Regions from separate parts of the Kitasatospora sp. Ki12 genome, predicted to be linked through region 2. Evidence: riboswitches for the same ligand, from Rfam matches in the RefSeq annotation. Region 2 holds a riboswitch; the other holds the start of a gene.
What was found. Region 2 has a riboswitch for S-adenosylmethionine ahead of ACYP53_RS24865 (IclR family transcriptional regulator). Riboswitches for the same ligand answer to the same signal wherever they lie in the genome.
Positions count from the first base shown of each region.

Region 1: another riboswitch for S-adenosylmethionine. It lies ahead of ACYP53_RS16935 (aminotransferase class V-fold PLP-dependent enzyme); the one in region 2 lies ahead of ACYP53_RS24865 (IclR family transcriptional regulator).

Region 1 is NZ_BAAIHT010000001.1:3,825,599-3,833,066, reverse strand. Features, by position in the region: gene ACYP53_RS16960 (C40 family peptidase) at 1-966, opposite strand, end outside; gene ACYP53_RS16955 (NYN domain-containing protein) at 1,167-2,477, opposite strand; gene ACYP53_RS16950 (hypothetical protein) at 2,818-3,081, opposite strand; gene ACYP53_RS16945 (rhomboid family intramembrane serine protease) at 3,283-4,065, shown strand; gene ACYP53_RS16940 (Lrp/AsnC family transcriptional regulator) at 4,107-4,388, shown strand; gene ACYP53_RS16935 (aminotransferase class V-fold PLP-dependent enzyme) at 4,422-5,834, opposite strand; SAM riboswitch class IV at 5,885-6,003, opposite strand; gene trpD (anthranilate phosphoribosyltransferase) at 6,250-7,326, opposite strand; gene ACYP53_RS16925 (response regulator) at 7,446-7,468, opposite strand, start outside.
Region 2 is NZ_BAAIHT010000002.1:1,687,747-1,695,214, forward strand. Features, by position in the region: gene ACYP53_RS24860 (threonine/serine exporter family protein) at 1-460, shown strand, start outside; gene ACYP53_RS24865 (IclR family transcriptional regulator) at 514-1,227, opposite strand; SAM riboswitch class I at 1,428-1,569, opposite strand; gene ACYP53_RS24870 (lanthionine synthetase C family protein) at 1,873-3,117, shown strand; gene ACYP53_RS24875 (LuxR C-terminal-related transcriptional regulator) at 3,225-4,292, opposite strand; gene ACYP53_RS24880 (helix-turn-helix transcriptional regulator) at 4,560-5,318, shown strand; gene ACYP53_RS24885 (TetR/AcrR family transcriptional regulator) at 5,400-5,960, opposite strand; gene ACYP53_RS24890 (epoxide hydrolase family protein) at 5,998-7,155, shown strand; gene ACYP53_RS24895 (hypothetical protein) at 7,197-7,468, shown strand, end outside.

The DNA of each region.
Region 1 (7,468 bases), on a different contig from region 2:
CGCGTGGACCACCATGCCGTTGCCGATGTACATCCCGACGTGGTGCATGTCGCCGCCGTAGATCACCAGGTCGCCGGGCTGGGCCTGGTCCATCGAGGGCACCCGGGTCCCGTAGTGGCCCTGCTCCTGGGAGGTGCGCGGCAGCGAGACGCCCGCCTGGCCGTACGCCCAGACCATCAGGCCCGAGCAGTCGAAGGTGCTCGGACCGGTGGCGCCCCACACGTACGGCGAGCCCTGCTTGCTCATCGCCTTGGCGAGGGCCACCGCCGCGTAGCCGCTGGCCGGCGGCAGGTTGCTCAGGTCGACCCGCTCGCTGCCGCGGGAGGCGCGCTCGTCCTGCGCCTGCTGGGCCTTCAGGGCGTTGCGCTCGGCGGCGCTGAGCGAGTTCAGCAGGTCCTGGGCGGCCTTCAGCTTGGTGTTGACGTCCGACTTGGCCTGGTTCAGGTCCTTGGTGGTGGTGTCGAGCGAGGCCAGCACGGCGGCCGCCTCGGTCTTCTCCTGGTCCAGCCGGCGCTGCTGGTCCAGCAGCGACTTGAGCGCCTCGGCCTGGGTGGTGCTGGCCTGCTGGACGGTGGAGGCCTTGTCCAGGTAGCCCGACGGGTCGGAGGAGAGCATCAGCTGGACGGACGGGTCGATGCCGTTGGTGCGGTACTGCTCGCCCGCCACCTCGGCCAGGCCGACCTGGAGCTGGGTCATCTGCTCCTGACCCCGGGCCACCTGGTCCTGCAGCTGGTCGGCCTGCTTGCGCAGCTGGTCGGCCCGCTCCTTGGCGCCGTTGTACTTCTCCGCCGCCTGCTCCTGCTCCTCCTGGAGCTGGTCGATCTGCGCCTTGACGTCCGTCTTGTTCGGCTGCGGCGCGGCGTGCGCGGCGACCTGGGCGGAGAGGGCGACCGCGGTCGCAGCGGCAGCGGTGAGCACGGAGACCCGGGCGCGGCTCGCCTGCTTCGGACGGCGGTGGGAGGCCAAGGGAGCAGCTCCTTCTTCCATCGGACTCACCTGATCTGATGAGATTCCGGAAAATAGGTTTGACGCCAGACCCTAGTGAAGATCTATCCGTTTTGCTACTCCCCCGTAGGCGTGAACTCCGTTTCCCACACTGACTTCACGGGACCCGCACACCATCGCGGAAACGACGCTGACCAGGCCGCATTCCGCCCGGTCCGCACTCAGGGCCGCGACAGCCGGTTCAGCAGCAGCACCGAGGCCACCGGGCGCGCGCCCGCCTTCCGCACGCCCTCCGCGACCTCCCGGTCGGCCGAGACCACGACCACCGGACGGCCCTGCGGCTCGGCCCGCACCAGACGGCGGATCAGCTCGTCCGCCGTCTCCCCGGTCCGGCTGAACCGCACCCGGACCCCGCGCGGCGGCGCCATGATCACCGGGACGTCCAGGTCCTGCCCGTCGAACACACAGGTGACCTCCGCCTGCGTGCGCTGGGCCAGCATCGCCAGCCCGCCCAGCAGCCGGATCCGCTGCTGCTCCAGCGGCAGCGTCGGATAGCCGGTCTTGGTCACGTTGTAGCCGTCCACCACCAGGTGCACCTGCGGGATCGCCAGCAGCTGGTCCAGCAGCGCCGGGTCGTCCTCGGCCAGCCCGCGCCGCGCCACGTCGTGCGGCGAGGCCGCCCCCGGCACCACCGCCTCCACCAGGTCCGCCGGGCGGATCTGGGAGACCGGCAGCGCCAGCTCCCGCTGCAGCCCCTGGGCCGACTGCAGCACGGTGTCCAGCAGCAGCCGCAGCCGCATGTCCTCGACGCTGCGCCCCTCGCGGGCCGACCGCTTGCCCTGCTCGGCCGCGTTCTCCAGCTCGGAGACCCGGTGCCTGAGCCGCCGCGCCTCGGTCTCGGCCGCGCCGCGCTCGGCCGCGCCCTGGGCCTTCACGGCCTCCAGCTCCCCGACCACCCGGCGCGTCTCGGCCTGCGCCCGGCGGGTGTCGCTCTCCAGCGACCGCACCTTCTTGCGCAGCGACTCGGCCTCCCGCCGGACGCCCTCGAACTCCGCGCGCTGCCGCTCCAGGTCCGCCCGCGCGGCGGAGCGCACCTCGGCCAGCTCGGCCTGCAGCTTCTCCACCAGCCGGGCCGCCTCCGCGACCGCGTCCTCGGCCCCGGCCCGCTCGGCCTCCTCGCCGGCCTCGGCGACCAGCCGGCTCCAGCCCGCCGAGCGCACCAGGTAGGCCGCGGCCGCGACGTCCATCGGATCGGCGGCGCCCGGGACACTGCCCGACTCCAGCGCCCGCACCAGGTCCGGCTGCCCCAGCCGCAGCCGCTCCGCTATCCGCACCCGGAACGCCGGCTCCGCCTCCAGCGCGGCCGCCAGCGCGGTGGCCGCGTACTTGGCCCGCCGCGCGGGGGTGAACTTCACGTACTGACGCAGGCTCTGCGGGAGCTCGCCCGGCGGCAGTCCGCCCAGCGCGTCCGAGGCCAGCCCGACCACCCGCCGGCGCACCCCCTCGGGCAGCGGCCGGTCCAGCTTCTCCACGACCCGCTCCGGCTCGGAGCCGGCGGCGTGCTCGACGTCCCCGGAGGCCGGGACCTCCGCTGCACCCTCGACACTCCCGGCGCCCTCGGACCCGACGGCTCCGGACGCGGCGCTCCCCGCCGGGCCCGTCCCGGCCTCCGGCGCCTGCGCAGCGGGCCGAAGCCCCTGCGCTTCGCCGGGCTCCTTCGCTGCGTCCACCACGTCCTCGGCTCCGATCCTGTTCTCCGGCGGGGTACGGCCGCGACCGCCCCCTGTCGTCACGCTCCGTACGTCTTGTTCTCTGTCATTGTCCCGTGCGGCGGACGGGCGCGCCGCGCACCGCCCGCCGAAGCTGCGGGGGTCAGCCCTGCTCGGCCGGGGCCTCCACGCCCTCGGCGCCCGGACGGGCCACCAGTTCGACCTGGTCCACGGCGTTGCACCAGCGGCAGCGCACCGACTCGACGGTCTCGCTCAGCACCTCGGTCTCCTCGACCTTGGAGTCGCCGGCCAGGTCGAAGTGCAGGAACTCGGTCACCCGCGCGGTGCGGGTCACGTCGAACCGGGTGAGGTTTCCGCACAGGGTGCAGCGCCAGCGCGTCTCGGCGGTCAGAGCGGGGACGGTCATCGGGGGTCCTCTCGGGTGGTCCCTTCGTGGGCTAGGCGCTCCCCCCGGAGCCCCGGCATCGGCGGCGGGAGGCGGGATTGCCCGCCCCAAGCCTATTGCCTGGGGCAACCACCACGACCACCGGTCAGCGGAATAGCGGGGCTAGTCCACCTGCCGTAAACCGCCGTGTCACCTGCGGCGCCCGGAGGGATGCTTGGCCGCATGGCGCTCGCGGCCCCCGACCACACCGCCGAGCGGGGCGGCCGGCCGGACGCGCCCGCCCCGGCGGTCACCTACGCCCTGATCGCGGTCAACACCCTGGTCTTCCTGCTCGGCCCGGCCGCCGGCCTCAATCCGCTGTACGGCACCGGCCAGGCCCGGGTCTGCGCGGAGCAGCGGTACGAACAGCGCTGGGGCGCCGTCCCGGCCGAACTGCTGAGCGGACGGACGCTGACCGCCGAACAGCTGGCCGAGGCCCCCGACCCCGTCCCCGGCTGCCCGGCCGCCCCGACCCCGGGCAAGCACCCGGCGCTGTCCGCCCTCACCGGCCTCTTCCTGCACGCCGGCTGGCTGCACCTGCTGGGCAACCTGCTCTTCCTCCACGTCTTCGGCCCCACCGTCGAACGCCGGCTGGGCCGGGCCCGGTACGCCGTCTTCTACCTGGCCGCCGGCAGTCTGGCCGCGTACGGCTTCGCGCTCGCCGAGGCGCACTCGCCGGACTCGACCCGGGTGCTCATCGGGGCCTCCGGCGCGATCTCCGGCGTCCTGGGCGCCTATCTGCGCTTCCACCCCCGGGCCCGGGTGACGACCCTCGTCCCGCTGCTGCTCTTCCTGCCGCTGCGCTTCCCGGCCTGGCTGGTGCTGGGCCTCTGGTTCGCGCTGCAGTGGTGGTCGGTGCACTCGGCGGGCCCGGGGGTGGCCTACCTGGTCCACGTGATCGGCTTCTCGGCCGGCTTCCTCTACGCCTGCACCGTGGTCCGCCACCCCCCGCGACGACCCGGCTGACGCCCGATACGCTGGCGGCACCTCACAAAGGAGCCCGAACAGTGATCACCGCCATCGTCCTGATCAAGACCAGTGTCGACCGCATCCCGGAGATCGCCGAGGCCATCGCTTCCATCGAGGGGGTCAGCGAGGTGTACTCGGTGACCGGCGGCTACGACCTGGTGGCGATGGTCCGGGTGCGCCGTCACGACGACCTGGCCGAGGTCATCCCCGGCCGGCTCAACAAGGTCCCGGGCGTGGCGCACACCGAGACCCAGATCGCCTTCCGCACCTACTCCCAGCACGACCTGGAAGCCGCCTTCGCCCTCGGCCTGGACGAGTAGTGACGACCGGCACCGACCGGCGGGGAGCCCGGCTCAGCCCTCCCGGCGCGTGTCGGCCACACAACGGCCGCCCTCGTTGCGGTAGTTCCACGCCGCGCCGTCCGTGACCAGCTCGCGGACGGCGGTCAGGAAGCGGTCGACGTGCTCGTCCGGAGTCCCGGCCCCGAAGCTCACCCGGATCGCGTTCAGGCTGCGCTCGCCCGGCAGCGACGGCTCCGGCGCGCCGCACTCGGACGGGGCCACGTCCTCGTCCCCGAGCAGGGTCCGCACCAGCGGGTGGGCGCAGAACAGGCCGTCGCGCACCCCGATGCCGTACTCGGCGGACAGCGCGGCCGAGAAGTGCGAGCTGTTCCAGCCCCGGACGACGAAGGACAGCACGCCGACCCGCGCCGAGCCCTCCCCGAACAGGTTGAGCACCTTGACCTGCGGGATCTCCGCCAGCCCCGCGGTCAGCCGGTCGACCAGCTGCCGTTCCCGGGCCTCCAGCGCGTCGAAGCCCGCCTCGCCCAGCGCCCGGCAGGCGGAGGCGATCGCGTAGGCGCCGATGACGTTCGGCGAACCGGCCTCGTGCCGGGCCGGTCCGGTGTGCCACTGCACGGCCACCGAGCCGTCCGTCTCCCGGGCCACCGTGCGGGTCGCCCCGCCGCCGGCCAGGTACGGTTCCGCCTCGTCCAGCCAGTCCGCCCGGCCGGCCAGCACCCCGGCGCCGAACGGCGCGTAGATCTTGTGGCCGGAGAAGGCGATCCAGTCGACGTCCAGTTCGCGCACCGAGACCCGGTGGTGCGGGGCCAGCTGGGCGGCGTCCAGGACCACCCGGGCGCCGTGCCGGTGCGCGGTCGCGGTCAGCTCGGCCACCGGCCAGAGCTCGCCGGTCACGTTGGAGGCGCCGGTGACGCACAGCAGCTTCGGGCCCTCGGGCGCCCCGGCGAGCGCCGCGTCCAGGGCGGCCACCGCCTCGGCCCGCGAACGCGGCGCGCGCAGGTAGGTGACGGCCAGTCCGGCGTGCGCCCAGGGCAGCAGCGAGGCGTGGTGCTCGGTCTCGAAGGCGAACACCCGGGTGCCGGCCGGGACGGCGGAGGCCAGCAGGTTGAGCGAGTCGGTGGTGGCCCGGGTGAAGACCACCTGGTCGCCCTCGCGCAGGTCGAGGAACTCGCCGACGGTGCGGCGGCTCTGCTCGAACAGGTCGGTGGAGAGCTGCGAGAGGTACCCGGCACCGCGGTGCACGCTGCCGTAGTACGGGGCGTAGGCGGCGACGTCGTCCCACACCCGCTGCAGCGCGGGCGAACTGGCCGCGTAGTCGAGCGCCGCGTAGCCGACCTTCTCACCGTTGACGAGCGGGACCTGGACGTCGGCACCGAGGACGGCGAGCGGGGTGCCCGGGAGGGGTCGCGCGGAGCGCGCCGAAAGAAGGGTGGCGGCGGGAGACGGGTGGGCGGAAGTCGACATGAGGATGCACTCCTTCGAGGTCTGGGACCCCGGGAGTGTCAGTCGTCGGGCGTCCGCGCTTGTCGCACGGACGGCATGCCGTGACGACCCGGTCCTCACCCAGGGCACCCCGCCACGGACGGAGGGTTGCCGGACAGCGAGCTGGGGCTTTGCGCTGTCACTCATGACCTGCCGAAGACTCTAGGTCGCGTCCGCCGGGTGGTCAAACAGGCATCCACCATCCGGACGGCGCCTTCGCCCGCTCGCCTCCGGGGCGCTCCGACCCGGCGCCGACGCTCGTCGCTCCGGCGCTCGTCCCTCGCTTGTCGCTCCTCAACTTTCGGCACCGGCGCGCCCCTTCGGCTCGGGGCGGCCCCTTCGGCTCAGAGCACGGAAGCCCGCACCGGCGTACCGGTACGGGCTCCCGACTGCCGTCTCAGCCGCGGGTGGTGGCGTCCGACCAGCGGCGCAACAGCTCCTGCGCGGCGCCCGAGTCGATGGCCTCCGCGGCCCGCACCATGCCCGCCGCGAGCTGCTCCGCCAGCGGTGCCTCGCCCAGGTCGAGCGCGACCAGCGCCGCCGCCGTGTTCAGCAGGACGGCGTCCCGCACCGGCCCGCGCTCCCCCGCCAGCAGACGGCGCGCGACCTCGGCGTTGTACGCCGGGTCCCCGCCGCGCAGCGCCTCGATGCCGACCAGCTCGATGCCGACGTCCCGCGGGTCGAAGGAGGTCTCGGTGACCACCCCGTCGCGCACCACCCACACCCGCGAGGTGGTGGCGGTGGTCAGCTCGTCCAGTCCGTCGTCGCCGCGGAAGACCAGCGCGGTCGAGCCGCGCCGGGCGAGGACGCCGGCGATCAGCCCGGCGAGCCGGGTGTCGAAGCAGCCGACGGCGTGGGAGGTGACCTTGGCCGGGTTGGTCAGCGGGCCGAGGAGGTTGAACGCGGTCGGCACCCCGAGGTCACGCCGGGCGGTGGCCGCGTGCCGCATCGAGGGGTGGAACTTCGCCGCGAAGCAGAAGGTGAGCCCGACCTCCTCGGCCACCTCGGCGACCCGCCGGGCGGACAGGTCCAGTGCGATGCCGAGCTTCTCCAGCACGTCGGAGGACCCGCTGGACGAGGAGGCGGCCCGGTTGCCGTGCTTGACCACCTTGGCGCCGGCCGCCGCGGCGACGATCGCCGACATCGTGGAGATGTTGACGGTCTTCGCCCGGTCCCCGCCGGTGCCGACGATGTCCACCGCCGGGCCGGGGATGTGCAGCGGCTCGGCGTGCGCGTACATCGCGTCCACCAGACCGGTGACCTCGTCGACCGTCTCGCCCTTGGCCCGCAGCGCGATCATGAACCCGGCCACCTGCGCGGGGGACGCCTCGCCGCTCATGATCCGGTCCATCGCCCACGCGGTGGACGAGCGGTCGAGGTCCTCCCCCTTCAACAGCGCCGTCAGGAGGTCCGGCCAGGAGCGGACCACCTGCGCGGGGTCGCTACCGCCGTTCGCAGGGTTCACGTTCACCATGGCTGACTCCAGCTGTTGTCGGTTCCCCCGCTCCCGGGGGACGTCCGTACGGATGGAGCCAGCCTATCGAGCGGCGGGTGCCTACGGCCCCGTCTTCTCTCCTACTGAAATAACGCAGGTCAACGAGTGGCCGGCGCCCGCT
Region 2 (7,468 bases):
CAACGTCCAGGTGGCGAAACCGAGCTGGTGGGTGATCGGGCTGGGGCTGGCGGTCGCGGTGGCCGGAGTGGTGGTCAACGTCCACGCCCCGCCCGCGGCCGTCCCGTGGATCGTCGTGGTGATCGCGGTGAGCGTGACCGTCCAGGTGGTGGTGGGATCGGTGCACGGCGCGGCCATCGGCGGCCTGGCCGGGGCGGTCTCGGCGGCGGTCGCGGCGACCCTGGTGCACTGGCTGCCCGGCGGCCCGCTCTGGCAGGTGCTCTACCTGCCGGCGTTCTGGATCGTGGTGCCGGGCTCCTTCGGCCTGCTGAACACCGCGCAGATCGAGGTCGGGAACGGCGCCCAGTCGGTGCTGGCGGCCGTCTCGGCGGTGTTCGGGGTGTCGATCGGCACCCTGATCGGCGCCGTGGTCAGCCGGATCCCCCGCCCCTCCTTCGCCGTCGCCCGGCCCCGGACCTGAACCGGGCGGCGCGACGGCGAGTTTCGGGCGGGGGCGGGGAGGGGCGGGGCCGGTCAGGGGTGGCGCAGCGCCTCGGTGAGCCGGGTGGCCGCCTCCATGACGGCCTGGGACAGCTGGGCGCCGGGGTGGCGGGTGAGCCGTTCGATCGGGCCGGACACCGAGACCGCGGCCACCACCCGGTTGGACGGACCCCGGACCGGCGCGGAGACCGAGGCCACCCCGAGCTCGCGCTCGCCGATCGACTGCGCCCAGCCGCGCCGCCGGACGCCGCTCAACGCGGTGGCGGTGAAACGGGCGCCCTGGAGGCCCCGGTGGAGCCGCTCCGGCTCCTCCCAGGCCAGCAGCACCTGGGCGGCCGAGCCGACCTTCATCGGGAAGGTGATGCCCACCGGGACGGTGTCCCGCAGACCAGAAAGCCGCTCGGCGGCGGCCACGCAGATCCGGACCTCGCCCTGCCGCCGGTAGAGCTGGGCACTCTCCCCGGTGACGTCCCGCAGGTGGGTCAGGACCGAGCCGGCGGCGGCCAGCAGCCGGTCCTCGCCGGCGGCCGCCGAGAGTTCGGAGAGCCGGGGGCCGAGGACGAAGCGTCCCTGCAGGTCCCGGGAGACCAGCCGGTGGTGTTCGAGCGCGACCGCGAGCCGGTGGGCGGTGGGCCGGGCCAGGCCGGTGGCGGCGACGAGCCCGGCCAGGGTCGCGGGACCGGCCTCCAGGGTGCCGAGGATCGAGGTGACCTTGTCGAGCACGCCGACGCCACTCGTGTTCTGCATGGGATGGGTACTCCGTCTCAAGTCCCGTGAGCGGCGGGTGGGTCCGGCTCACGGAGGCTCCACGCGGGGAGCCTGGGGGGTGGTCAGCGCGGACGGGCCGGGGAAGTCGGCCGAGAGCCTGCGCCGGGCACGAGACGGGTACGCGAAAGGGCCGGGGCGGGAAGCGCCCGGGCGAAGGACAGCACAGAGAGCACCGTGTCTCCTCATCTTTCCCGCGCCACAGTGGCGACAGGCCGGAGTTGGCACTGACCCGGACGGCACGGCGCGTACTTCGGACGCCGGGTCGAACGGGGAGTTGCCGGGGCTTCGTAGGGCCGGTCCCTCCACCCCTCTGGATGATTCGCCAGGAACCATACAAGATTCCCCGGCCCGCCCGCCAAACCTTTGCCCCGGCCCCACGCCCGGCCCGCGAGCCGAAGGGGCGCGCCGACGACCGGCACTTCCCCCACCCCGGTTGGCACGAAGGTGGCGGATCGGGGCCGTCGACCCCGCGGACGGCGGGTGGCAGGGTCGGAAGCAGCCCGCGACCGGCGGGATCCACTGCAGGCAGGGGGGCACCCATGACGACGACATCCGACACCCGGGCGGCCGCCGGACCGGGCGCGGGCGGCCCCCGGCCGCGGACCGCGGGCTGAGGCGGGCACCGTGGACGACCGCTCCGAGCGCCACCGCCTCACCGACCCGCCGCGCCACCACGCCCCCGCCCGCGCCGAGCGCCCGGACGGACGGTTCACCGCCACCACCGAGCGCAACTCCACACCTCCGCACGAGAGTTGGCCGAAGGCCCCGGCGTCGGACACCGAGGCCTGGCGCCCGGTACTGGACTCGCTGGCGGACGGCATCCTGGCGACGGCCACGCCCGACCGGACGGACCGTCTCTTCCCAAGTGACGTCCAGCAGTTCGACCCCGGCCACGGCGGACTCGGCCTCGCCTACGGCGCGGCCGGCGTGCTGTACGCGCTGCACGCCTGCGGCCGCCCAGCCCCGGCCGAGCACGTCGACTGGCTGGTGGCCCGCGCCGCCGCCGCGCCGGACCTGCCGCCCGGACTGTACGACGGGCTGACCGGCATCGCCTGGGCGCTGGCCCGGCTGGGCCGGCGGGAGGCGGCCTGCGCGATGATCGAGCGGGTGATCGCCGCCGAGCCGCCGGCCGACCCCGGGCTCGGCTCCGGACGGGCCGGCCTCGCGCTCGGACTGCTCGACCTGGCCGAGGCGGTCGGCCGGCGCGGCCTCGCCACCTGGGCACTGGCGCTCGGACACGAGCTGGCCCGGGAGGAGCCCGCGCCACGGCTGCGCGGTCCGCTGGACGGCTGGAGCGGGCAGGCCGCGCTGTTCCTGCGGCTGCACGGGCACACCGGCGACCCGGGCTGGCTCACGGCGGCCGAGACGGCGCTGGGCCGCGAACTCGACGGCGCAGACATCGGCGACGGGATGCTCGTCCTGGTCGAGGACCGCTACCGCCGCAAGCTCCCGTACCTGGCGGCGGGCGGTGTCGGCACCGCGGGCCTGATCGCCGAACTGGCCCTGCGCACCGGCCCGGACCGGCTGCCCGCCCGGTTAGCCGAGGCGCTGGCGGCCGCCGCACTCTTCTGCCGGCCTGACCCGGTCACCGCGCCCGACCTTGTCGCCGCGCCCGGCCTGTTCGAGGGCCGGGCCGGGCTGCTGCTGCACCTGCTGCGGACCGGGCACCCGGCCGAGGCCGACCGCCAGCTGCGCCTGCTGGAGTCGCAGGTGATGAACCACCGGGGTGGCCCGGCATCCCCGGGCGGCCGCTCGATGCGGCTCTCGGCCGACCTCGCCACCGGCGCCGCCGGGATCCTGACCGCCCTGCACGAGGCGGTGCTCGGCCCGGTGCCGCTGCCCGGCCTCACGGACTTCCCCCGGCCCTGACGGCGCCCGGGACCGACCGCCCAGTCGACGACGTCGCTGCCCGCCGGCCCCACCCGGCGGGCAGCCGCCCGTCCCGGCTCATCCCCCGCCCCGCGCGCCCGCCGGTGTCAGCAGGGCGCCGTGGCGTCCGCCGGGAAGGTCAGCCCCTCCCGCTCGGCCAGCACCCCGGCCTGGAACCGGCTCTGCGCGCCGAGCCGCTGCAGCAGCTCGGCGATGTGGCGCCGGCAGGTGCGGGTCGACATGCCCAGCCGGCGCGCGATCGTGTCGTCCTTCTCCCCCGCCGCGAGGAGCACGGCGATCACGTCCTCCACGTCGCGGGACACCGTACGGACCGCGGTCTGCGCGGTGTCGTACGGAACGGCCTGGCTCCACTCGTGCTCGAAGAGCCGGACGAAGTACGCCACCAGGGACGGCTCCCGGACCAGCAGCGCCGCGCCGCCGGCCGGCCGGGCCGGTACGAGGGCCGTCGTCCGGTCCACCACGACCAGCCGGCCCGGCACCTCGGCCCTGGTCCGGATCTCCGCCCCCGCGGCGATGACCAGTTCCGTGTAGGAGCGGGTCGGGTGGTCGAAGCGGGTCAGGTGCTGGTGGACGCACCGCAGCCGGACGCCCCGCTCCAGCATGTCCAGGTCCCGGGGCAGCGCCTCCACCAGGGCCGCTCTCGGATGCCCGCCGCCCGGCTGGACCGCCAGCACCTCCTCCCGCGCGGCGCCCAGCACCGAGTCGAGGGCCGAACGGACCACGTGCCGGTCCTCCAGCAGCCGGACCGAGCCGTCCGAGCCGCCGCCCTGCGAGTGGTACACCGGTTCCAGCGAGGCCACCTCGGCGCGCAGCCTGGCCAGTTCGGCCTGGCGGCGGCCCAACTCGGCCTCCTCGACCCGCAACCGGGCCTCCGCCTGCCCGGTCAGCCGCGCCGCGGCCGCCTCCGGGCCGACCGCCGCGAGGCGGCCGGGCCCCTCCCCCGGACGCTGGACCAGCAGGCAGAGCGCCACCAGCAGGTCGACGGCCCGCCGGCACTGCGCCTCGGTGAGCCCGAGCTCGTCGGCGATCCGCCCCCGGTCGGCGGGCTCGAACCCCCGGTGCCGCACCGCCCACTCGTAGACCAGCCGGGCCTCGTGATCGAGCAGCGCCGCACGCCCCGACGGCCGAACCGTGCCCGCATTGGTCGGATTCATCCACCCCTCCTCAGTCGGCCAACATCTTCCTGTCACCCTCCGGCCCCTGGCGTCCGCCGCCCGCGGTGGCGACTATCGAACAGCCGCCAGGGCATCGCACCGAACACCGGACACGGTGCGGATCGCCCCGGCTGTCACGAGGGGTGCCAGGAAAGAACGGAGAAGGGTCCGCGCCGCGTTCACCGCGCCCGGCCCGGCCACCGGCACTCCCCGAGCTCCCCCACCCCGCGGGAGCCGTCCCCCGACCCCCACCAAGGGAGCCACGGAATGGACACCCGGTTCTCCATCGACCCCGCCCCGGAGACCGCCCCCGCCCCCAGGATCCACCACGACGCCCTCGATCCGACGGCGGCGCGCACGGCGGTCCGCGAGCGGCTGGCGCGAGCCCGCGAGGTCTCGCTCTGCTGCCCCGGCGGCGACCCGACCGGCGCGGCGCTGGCCGAGCTGGTGCTCACCGGTCTCCCCCGCGGCCGGCCCGCCTCACGCACCCGGATCGTCCACCAGCACCCCGCCCGGTTCCACCTCACCACCCAGCACCAGGCCCGGACCGCCGCGGGCGTCGGCGCCGAGGTACGGACCACCGGGGAGAGCTGCGGCGCCATGCTGGTCGTCGACCGGGAGTGCGTCTTCCTGCCGGAGCGTGAACGGGCCGCCGGACTGGTCCTGGTGACCCAGCCCTCCGTGGTGGCCCACCTCGCCGACTCCTTCGAGACGCTCTGGCACCAGGGCGCCGCCTTCCGCAGCGGACCGGCCGCCGCCCGCGCCGTCTCCGACGAACTGCGCACCACCATCCTGCGGCTGCTGGCCGACGGGCTGAAGGACGAGGTCATCGCCCGCCGGCTCGGCCTCTCCCTGCGCAACTGCCGCCGCCACATCGCCGGCCTGTACAGCGCGCTGGGCGCCGAGAGCCGCTTCCAGGCGGGCGTACTGGCCGAACGCCACGGCCTCACGGCGAACCGGCCGGCCCCCGGCGGCCCCTGGCCGACGGTGGTCGACCGTTCGACCTTCAGCCTGCCAGTACCGTGACCGCGATGGTCGGACAGACGCCGACGACCGCACCGCAGGTGCTGACCGGAAGCGGAGTCCCAGTACTTCTTGCTGTCGTGCTCACCCGTCGGCGAGGCGTTGGATGGTGGCGCTCAGCCAGGCTTGGAGATCGGCGGGGTCGCCGAGTTCGGAACGTAGGACCCGGCGGCGGGTCGAGACGCCGAGCACGAAGGCGTCGATCGCTGCGGCTCGGCTGCGGGCGTCCGCGTCGTCCAGGCCGCTGTCGCGCAGGTAGCGGTGCAGCGGCTCCAGTGAGTGCGTGTCGAGGAAGGCGGCCAGCGCCTCCGCTGCCTCCGGGCGTTCGCCGGACGCGCGGTGCAGCACGAGCAGTGGATCCTCTCCGGGTGCGCCGAACCAGCGCTGGACGATGCTCGCCGCAAGGCGCGAACCCAGCGCGGAACGGTCGCCGTCGAAGGAGGTGGAGACCGGGATCTCCACCCGGGTTGCCGCCAGGAAAAGGCCGTCCTTGCCGCCGAAGTAGCGCGTGATGAGGTTGGGCGACACCCCGGCCGCGTCGGCCACGCCTTTGACCGTGATCGCCGCGTACCCGTGCTGGGCGAACTGGCGTTGCGCGTGTTCCAGGATCCGCTGCCTGGTGGCGGCAGCATTGCGCGAATTCATGTGTACGAGCATACACATCATGTGTACGCTGATACACATGAATGACGAGATGCGGGAACGACTCCGGCGAACGCGGCGTGTCGCGACCCCGTGGAGTGACGACGGGACGCGCGGCATCGGCGGCACCCACCTCGACGAACTGCTCGAACGCTGGGTGAACGGGTACGACTGGGGCGTGCACGAGCGCCGCATCAGCGAGTTCCCCTGGGCGACGGTGCGGGCAGGCGACACCGACCTGCGGGTGATCCACCAGAGGTCCGCGAGTCCCGGTGCTCCGGTTGTCGTGCTGCTCCATGGCTGGCCGGACTCGGTGTTGCGGTTCGAGCGTGTCCTGCCCTTGCTCGCGGACATGCACGTGGTGGTTCCCGCACTGCCGGGCTTCCCGTTCGCGCCCCCGCTCACCACTCCCGGCATGTCCGTCAACCGGATCGCCGGGATCGTCGCGGACGCTCTGGACGAACTCGGTTACTCGCGGTACACGGTGTCCGGCGGCGATGTGGGTGGCACCGTCGCGGAACTCCTCGCGGCCGAACACCCGGACCGGGTGGCCGCCCTGCACCTCACGAACATCGCCCCGCAGCGTGCGCTCACGGCGGACCCGGCGAAGCTCGCGCCCGACGCGGCGGCCTACCTCCGCCGGTCGGCGCAGTGGTTCCGGACCGAGGGCGGGTACATCGCGGAGCAGTCCACGCGGCCGAACACACTCGCCGTCGCCCTCGGCGACTCACCCGCCGGCCTCGCGGCCTGGATCATCGAGAAACTGGAGTCCTGGTCCGACGAGTCGGCCTTCACGCCGGACGACCTTCTCACCTGGGTCACCGCCTACTGGGTCACCGGCACGATCGGCACATCCTTCACCACCTATGTCGAACCGGCCGTCCTCCCTGACCGGATCGACACTCCGACCGTGCTCTCCGTGTTCCCGCGCGACATCAAACCGGAACCCCGCAGCTACGCCGAGGCGTTCCTGAACGTCTGCGACTACGTGGAACACCGTGCCGGCGGCCACTTCGCAGCCTGGGAACAGCCCGAGGCTTACGCCGCCGACGTACACCGCGCGGTCGAGCTGGGCGCCCGGAACGGCCCACGGCGTGGCAGCCGCCACCGTGAACGTTCGTGGTCACGGCACCAGCCGGCCACCCTCCCCGCCGCGCCCGATCCGTGGCAGAGTGGAGGGGCCGGGAGAGCGACCTGAGCGGTGGCCGACCTCCCCCGGAGTCCTTGCCGAGGTCTCCCATGGCACAGCAGTACGACCTCCGCTCCATCGCCCCGGAGGCCCTCGCGGCCGTGGGCGTGCTGGGCCGGCGGGTCGGAGGCGGGCGCGCCTCGATCGAGCCCCCGGATCCGGGGCGGCCCTGGCGTTGGCGCTGGTCCCCCGGTCTCCTGGACCGGCTCACCGCTGACGCCGAACTGCAGGCAAACCTGAGCCGGAGCTGGGTCGAGGCCGCGGAGCGCGACCCCGATCCGGTGCGGCTGGCCCTGTACGGGGTGCCGCGCACGAAGCGGCA